2 regions of the Oceanobacillus sp. FSL K6-2867 genome follow, and region 2 is predicted to be linked to the other one. Evidence: a T-box and tRNA genes for the amino acid it is inferred to sense, from the RefSeq annotation. Region 2 holds a T-box; the other holds one or more tRNA genes.
The links. A T-box is a leader RNA that pairs with one kind of tRNA and senses whether it is charged. The one in region 2 lies ahead of thrS (threonine--tRNA ligase), so its partner is inferred to be a tRNA-Thr.
Positions count from the first base shown of each region.

Region 1: it has a tRNA-Thr gene. The T-box ahead of thrS (threonine--tRNA ligase) is inferred to sense a tRNA for this amino acid. The anticodon was not compared.

Region 1 covers NZ_CP150144.1:1,728,965-1,732,355, forward strand. Annotated here, with positions in the region: rRNA gene NSQ77_RS08480 (16S ribosomal RNA) at 1-275, opposite strand, end outside; tRNA gene NSQ77_RS08485 (tRNA-Ile) at 560-633, opposite strand; tRNA gene NSQ77_RS08490 (tRNA-Gly) at 647-720, opposite strand; tRNA gene NSQ77_RS08495 (tRNA-Ala) at 739-811, opposite strand; tRNA gene NSQ77_RS08500 (tRNA-Pro) at 819-895, opposite strand; tRNA gene NSQ77_RS08505 (tRNA-Arg) at 899-975, opposite strand; tRNA gene NSQ77_RS08510 (tRNA-Leu) at 979-1,067, opposite strand; tRNA gene NSQ77_RS08515 (tRNA-Leu) at 1,126-1,207, opposite strand; tRNA gene NSQ77_RS08520 (tRNA-Lys) at 1,211-1,286, opposite strand; tRNA gene NSQ77_RS08525 (tRNA-Thr) at 1,331-1,406, opposite strand; tRNA gene NSQ77_RS08530 (tRNA-Phe) at 1,449-1,524, opposite strand; tRNA gene NSQ77_RS08535 (tRNA-Ser) at 1,553-1,645, opposite strand; tRNA gene NSQ77_RS08540 (tRNA-Asp) at 1,657-1,733, opposite strand; tRNA gene NSQ77_RS08545 (tRNA-Met) at 1,773-1,849, opposite strand; tRNA gene NSQ77_RS08550 (tRNA-Val) at 1,883-1,958, opposite strand; tRNA gene NSQ77_RS08555 (tRNA-Glu) at 1,963-2,037, opposite strand; tRNA gene NSQ77_RS08560 (tRNA-Asn) at 2,081-2,155, opposite strand; gene abc-f (ABC-F type ribosomal protection protein) at 2,402-3,391, opposite strand, start outside.
Region 2 covers NZ_CP150144.1:211,299-214,689, reverse strand. Annotated here, with positions in the region: gene ytxC (putative sporulation protein YtxC) at 33-881, shown strand; T-box leader at 944-1,173, shown strand; gene thrS (threonine--tRNA ligase) at 1,307-3,250, shown strand.

The DNA.
Region 1 (3,391 bases), 1.5 Mb from region 2:
AACTAGCTAATGCGCCGCGGGCCCATCTGTAAGTGACAGCCGAAACCGTCTTTTATCTTCTCACCATGAGATGAAAAGTATTATCCGGTATTAGCTCACGTTTCCGCGAGTTATCCCGATCTTACAGGCAGGTTGCCCACGTGTTACTCACCCGTCCGCCGCTCATTCCACAAACATCACCTCAGATGAGGGTCAGTTTGCTTCCTGCGCTCGACTTGCATGTATTAGGCACGCCGCCAGCGTTCGTCCTGAGCCAAGATCAAACTCTCCAAAAAAGTTTGTAATACTTAGCTGTTGTAGAAGCTGACTTCTACTTGTTTTAAAAAGAAAAACGAGTTTCCTTTTTCTTGACATACTGGTTGTTTTGTTCAGTTTTCAAAGAGCAAATTTGTTGGTTGCTTTCCTTAAAAAGCGACTTTATTAATATATCATATCTATTAATTTGTTGTCAATAACTTTTTTGAAATATTTTTTGAAACATTTCGTTTGTTTTCGACAACTTTTATACTATATCATCTTCCAAAAAGGAAGTCAACATCTTTTTTCAAAAAAAGATGAATGGGCCTGAGTGGACTCGAACCACCGACCTCACGCTTATCAGGCGTGCGCTCTAACCAGCTGAGCTACAGGCCCATATATGGTAATTTGGAGCGGGTGAAGGGAATCGAACCCTCATCATCAGCTTGGAAGGCTGAGGTTTTACCACTAAACTACACCCGCATATTAAGTTAGCAAAAGTGGAGCCTAGCGGGATCGAACCGCTGACCTCCTGCGTGCAAGGCAGGCGCTCTCCCAGCTGAGCTAAGGCCCCAAATAAATGGTCGGGAAGACAGGATTCGAACCTGCGACCCCTTGGTCCCAAACCAAGTGCTCTACCAAGCTGAGCTACTTCCCGTAATGGCGCGCCCGAGAGGAGTCGAACCCCTAACCTCTTGATCCGTAGTCAAACGCTCTATCCAATTGAGCTACGGGCGCATATGGTGCCGAGGACCGGAATCGAACCGGTACGGTAGTCACCTACCGCAGGATTTTAAGTCCTGTGCGTCTGCCAGTTCCGCCACCCCGGCAAGGGTTTGAAATCGGGATACCAACATTAAGCCGGTACTCCTCTAAGACAAAATACGATGCGGGTGAAGGGACTTGAACCCCCACGTCCGAAGACACTAGATCCTAAGTCTAGCGCGTCTGCCAATTCCGCCACACCCGCAAATGGTGAGCCATGAAGGATTCGAACCTTCGACCCTTTGATTAAAAGTCAAATGCTCTACCGACTGAGCTAATGGCTCAAGATAAATAACGCTACATTAAAGTCTTATTTACTTGTATAAAATGGTGCCGGCCAGAGGACTTGAACCCCCAACCTACTGATTACAAGTCAGTTGCTCTACCAATTGAGCTAGGCCGGCATGTGTCTTGCTATAAACCAATAGGTTATATAGAAAGAAAAATGGTGGCTCGGGACGGAATCGAACCGCCGACACACGGATTTTCAGTCCGTTGCTCTACCGACTGAGCTACCGAGCCAAATAATATGTATTTTATTGAAGTTAAATGGAGGAGGTAGAGGGATTCGAACCCCCGCGCGGTTTGACCCGCCTGTCGGTTTTCAAGACCGATCCCTTCAGCCAGACTTGGGTATACCTCCGACAATTTAAATGGCGGTCCGGACGGGACTCGAACCCGCGACCTCCTGCGTGACAGGCAGGCATTCTAACCAACTGAACTACCGGACCATTTTATAAAACAAATCTAATTTCAGGTTATAAATCATTTGGTTGCGGGGGCAGGATTTGAACCTACGACCTTTGGGTTATGAGCCCAACGAGCTACCAGACTGCTCCACCCCGCGATATAATTAATGTATTTCATAATAAAGAAAAGATGGTGGAGGATGCAGGGCTCGAACCTGCGACCCCCTGCTTGTAAGGCAGGTGCTCTCCCAGCTGAGCTAATCCTCCATGTTGGTGACCCGTACGGGATTCGAACCCGTGTTACCGCCGTGAAAGGGCGGTGTCTTAACCGCTTGACCAACGGGCCAACATATTATGAGCAAACTCGACATTACTTCATACAATCAAAATGGCTCCACAGGTAGGATTCGAACCTACGACCGATCGGTTAACAGCCGATTGCTCTACCACTGAGCTACTGTGGAATAATGTAACAGCGAGATTTATCTTATTACATATTTTTAATAAAGTCAATGCCTAAATTAAAAATATGTAAAAAAAACTAAAAAAAAGTTGTAAAACCACTGTTTTTACCTGAATTCCCCGCATCTCTTCCTATGGTAATTCTTACTTTGATAGAATTATAGAGCTCTTTCCAGTCATTTCCATAACATCTAAAAGAGCTCCACCTTATTTATCTCCATCTTTAATCTACTCTAAGCAAACACTTTCTAAGAATTTAAACGCACATACAACTTCTCCCAAACTTTCTCCAATTCCTCTTTTTCTATATACACTTTCTGCAAAACATCTAAATCCTGAATTTCTTCTAGTCTTTTTTCTAATATCGAAATGTTATACTCTACCTTTTCTATCTCCTTTTCCAGCTTCTCATTCTTCAAAAGCTGATCTTCCCTATTTACCGGTTCTTGTTTTTTCCTTCTATCTACCAATTTAAATTGTTCTTGATACGGTTTTAATGCATTCAACTTTTCTCTTGCCCATGTATAGTTCCCCCCAAAACGATAAACTGTTTTGGCATCAATCCAATAAACTTCTTCAAACAGCTTATTTAGAAAATAACGATCGTGAGAAACAGCAACAATTGTCCCCCTATAATCCTCAAGCGCTTCTTCCAATACTTCACGTGACTCAATATCCAAATGGTTTGTTGGTTCATCCAGAACAAGAACGTTTATGTCCTGGTACATCAATTGCGCTAACCGAAGGCGCATCTTTTCTCCTCCGCTAAGCATGGAAACCTTTTGAAAGACCATATGACCGTAAAATAAGAACCTAGCTAAAATGTGTCTTGCTTCTCCTTCTGTAACATGCACATCATTTCGGAACACATCTATTACAGTCTCACCCTCTAGCTGAGTAAAAATTTGCTGAGATAGATACCCTGCTTTTACATTACTCCCAATTCGTACTTCTCCTTCATCTGCACATAATTGCTTTAACATCAATTTTATTAATGTAGATTTCCCCGTTCCATTTTCTCCCACAATAGCAACACGTTGCTGGTATCTAATATGCATATTTACTTTAGTGAAAAGCTCTCGGTCACCGAAGCGTTTCGAAACATCTTTTAGAATAATAACATCCTTTCCACTTCGGTCAGAGGTTTCCATTTCTAGATTCATTTTCTTATGACTCAATACAGGACGGTTTATCTTTTCCATCCGTTCTAAAGCTCGCTCCATGTTCCGTGCTCGTTT
Region 2 (3,391 bases):
AACAGTTTGGTCGTGGATGAGGGTGATATTGATTGCTGGAGGTATATTTTGAATCTGACAAAGAAGTAATTAGTTTTTGTGAACATTTATTTCGCAGTCATAGACAAATTGAGTTGAATTGGAAAACAGATGATAGATGGGGAAATCATCTGCAGTTTAAGGAGCATGTAGCTACAAAGGAATTGATGGATGCCATTACAGATACAATGGCAAATGTGTTTATGACTCACCGTTTAAGCACAATGGTAAATCGTATTATTCAAGAGTATTACTACTATACGAACAAGGAAGAGATTGAGCGAATTCATGATTTGACCTATTGGATTATAACTGGTGAGGATGAAGAAAGTAAGCAGCTTCGAGAGAACAAAAATCACCATGCATTTTTAAAGTCTTTATTTACAGCAAGTTTAAAAGAGAGTCTTGTTATTCATTTTGATTCCATCGTGAATTTCCGTTTGAAGCCATTTAAAGACAAGCTCATTTATTTTATTGGCTTAGCAATTGATGAATTTAGGAGAGAAGAGGACCATCAAGCGTTTGTAGACATGCTTAGGGCTTATGTGGAAAAGAAAGAACCGGGAATACCAGTCATTCATATTTTACAAGGAAGTGATTTCGCCTTTTTTACGAAAAATGGAAAACGAATGACAAACATGGAATTACGGGTTTTGATGAAACAGGAGCCTCTTTATATCATTGGCTTGCATGACAATGAGTTTAATCTTGCCCCATTAATTGCCATGGCGCCGGAGAAACTAAAGATTTATGGTGATGACCCATCAGAACCAAAGACATTAACCGTCATTAATGTTTTTCAAGAAAAAGTTGATTTTGAACCAGTTAGCAATTTTCCTTTTACTTTTAACTTAAATAAATGATTACTACTTGATTTTCCTTTAACGTAGCGCTATAATACTCATTATATATGAAAAGTAATGAATCAAAAGTAATGAGAAGGACAAGATTATTTGTTCAAGGCGTATAGTTTAGAGAGGGAAGTCAGGGGCTGGAAGCTTCCTCTATACAGACAAGTAATTACCACCTTTGAACTCTGTCAGTGAATCTAAAAGTAAGTGACAGCGTAATTTCTGCGTTAAAGAATCAATGAAGCCGTAATTTAATTACGGGAATTAGGGTGGAACCACGATGTATCCAACACTCGTCCCTTTGCAGTAAGTGCAGAGGGATGGGTGTTTTTTATTTTGTTGTGCATTAGAAAAGTTATTACCTCCTGCACAAGTGCAACTAAGGAGTCAAACTGCTTGGCTAATGCCAAGTTTTCTAAGAAAAAGGAGTGTTTCAAATGGCAGAAATTAAGATTACATTTCCAGATGGAGCTGAAAAGAGTTTTCCACAAGGTACAACAGGGGAGGAGATTGCAGCATCAATTTCCTCAGGGTTAAAGAAACAGGCATTGGCAATTAAACTGGATGGAGAGCTCGTAGACTTACGGCGCGAGCTGGAAACTGGCGGCAAGCTTGAAATCATTACCTATAAGGATGAAGAGGGCATCGAAGTGATGCGCCATTCGACAGCACATTTGCTTGCGCAAGCAGTCAAACGACTTTATAAAGATGTGAAATTGGGAGTAGGCCCTGTCATCGAGGAAGGATTCTACTATGATATTGATATGGAACATACGTTAACTCCAGAAGATCTTCCAAAGATTGAAAAAGAAATGAAGCGCATCATAGATGAAAATCTTGAAATTAAACGAGTAGAAGTATCTCGTAATGAAGCGCAGGAAAGATTTCAGGAAATTGGGGATGGCTTAAAGCTTGAATTAATTGATGCGATTCCTGAAGATGAGCAAGTGACAATTTATGAGCAGGGTGAATTTTTTGACTTATGTCGTGGAATTCACGTTCCCTCGACAAGTAAAATTAAAGCATTTAAACTATTGAGCATTTCGGGCGCTTATTGGCGTGGAGACAGTAATAACAAGCAGCTGCAGCGCATTTATGGAACTGCGTTTGAAAAGCAAAAAGAGCTTGATGAACACTTGCGTATATTGGAAGAGCGTAAAGAGCGTGACCACCGTAAATTAGGAAAAGAATTAGATTTGTTTACTGTATCGCAAAAGGTTGGACAAGGGCTGCCATTATGGCTTCCAAAAGGGGCAACCATCCGTCGCAATATTGAGCGTTATATTGTTGATCTGGAAGAGCGTTTAGGCTATGACCATGTTTATACTCCAGTATTAGGAAGTAAAACATTATATGAGACTAGTGGTCACTGGGATCATTATCAAGACGATATATTCCCGCCGATGGAAATGGATAATGAAACATTAATTCTTCGTCCAATGAATTGTCCGCACCATATGATGGTATTTAAAAATAATTTATGGAGCTACCGTCAGCTGCCTGTACGTATTGCCGAACTTGGTACAATGCACCGTCACGAAATGAGTGGAGCACTTGCAGGGCTTCAGCGTGTACGTGGGATGACATTAAATGATGCACATATCTTCGCACGTCCAGATCAATTGAAGGATGAATTTGTCCGCGTTGTCGAATTAGTTCAAAAAGTATACAAAGATTTTGGTATTGAGGATTATTATTTCCGACTATCTTACCGCGATCCAGAAGATAAAGAGAAATATATTGATAACGATGAAATGTGGGAAAAAGCTCAAGCAACCTTGAAAGAAACTATGGACGATATGAACCTGGAATATGTGGAAGCAGAAGGGGAAGCAGCATTCTATGGTCCTAAACTTGATATTCAAGTGAAAACAGCTCTTGGCAAAGATGAAACCCTGTCAACTGTTCAATTGGACTTCCATTTACCAGAACGCTTTGATTTAACTTATATTGGTGAAGACGGCAAAGAACATCGTCCTGTCGTTATACATCGTGGTGTTGTTTCTACGATGGAACGCTTTGTTGCATTCCTAATTGAAGAATATAAAGGTGCATTCCCGACTTGGCTTGCTCCTGTTCAAGTGAAGGTAATCCCGGTTTCTCCACAGATCCACTTGGATTACGCAAAGGATATTGTAGACAAATTGAGATTGCAGGGTGTGCGTGTTGAATTGGATGAGCGCGATGAGAAAATCGGCTATAAAATTCGTGAAGCACAGACACAGAAAGTACCATTCTCACTCGTATTAGGCGATAAAGAAGTTGAGGGAAATGCGGTAAGCTATCGCCGATATGGAGAACAAAAGACAGAGTCACTTGGTTACGATGATTTTGAAGCATTAATTAAAGAGGAAATTGCAGAGAAAAAATTAAGGAAATAAGCTTTTTACTGTATGAAGCCTATTACTTTGTATTGTCCTTGTACTGTGTTATACTACATTTAATAGCAAATGTGTATCACCTTAAAAAGACTTTGACATAAATGAAATATAATGATACACTAATAAAGTTGAAAAATTAAA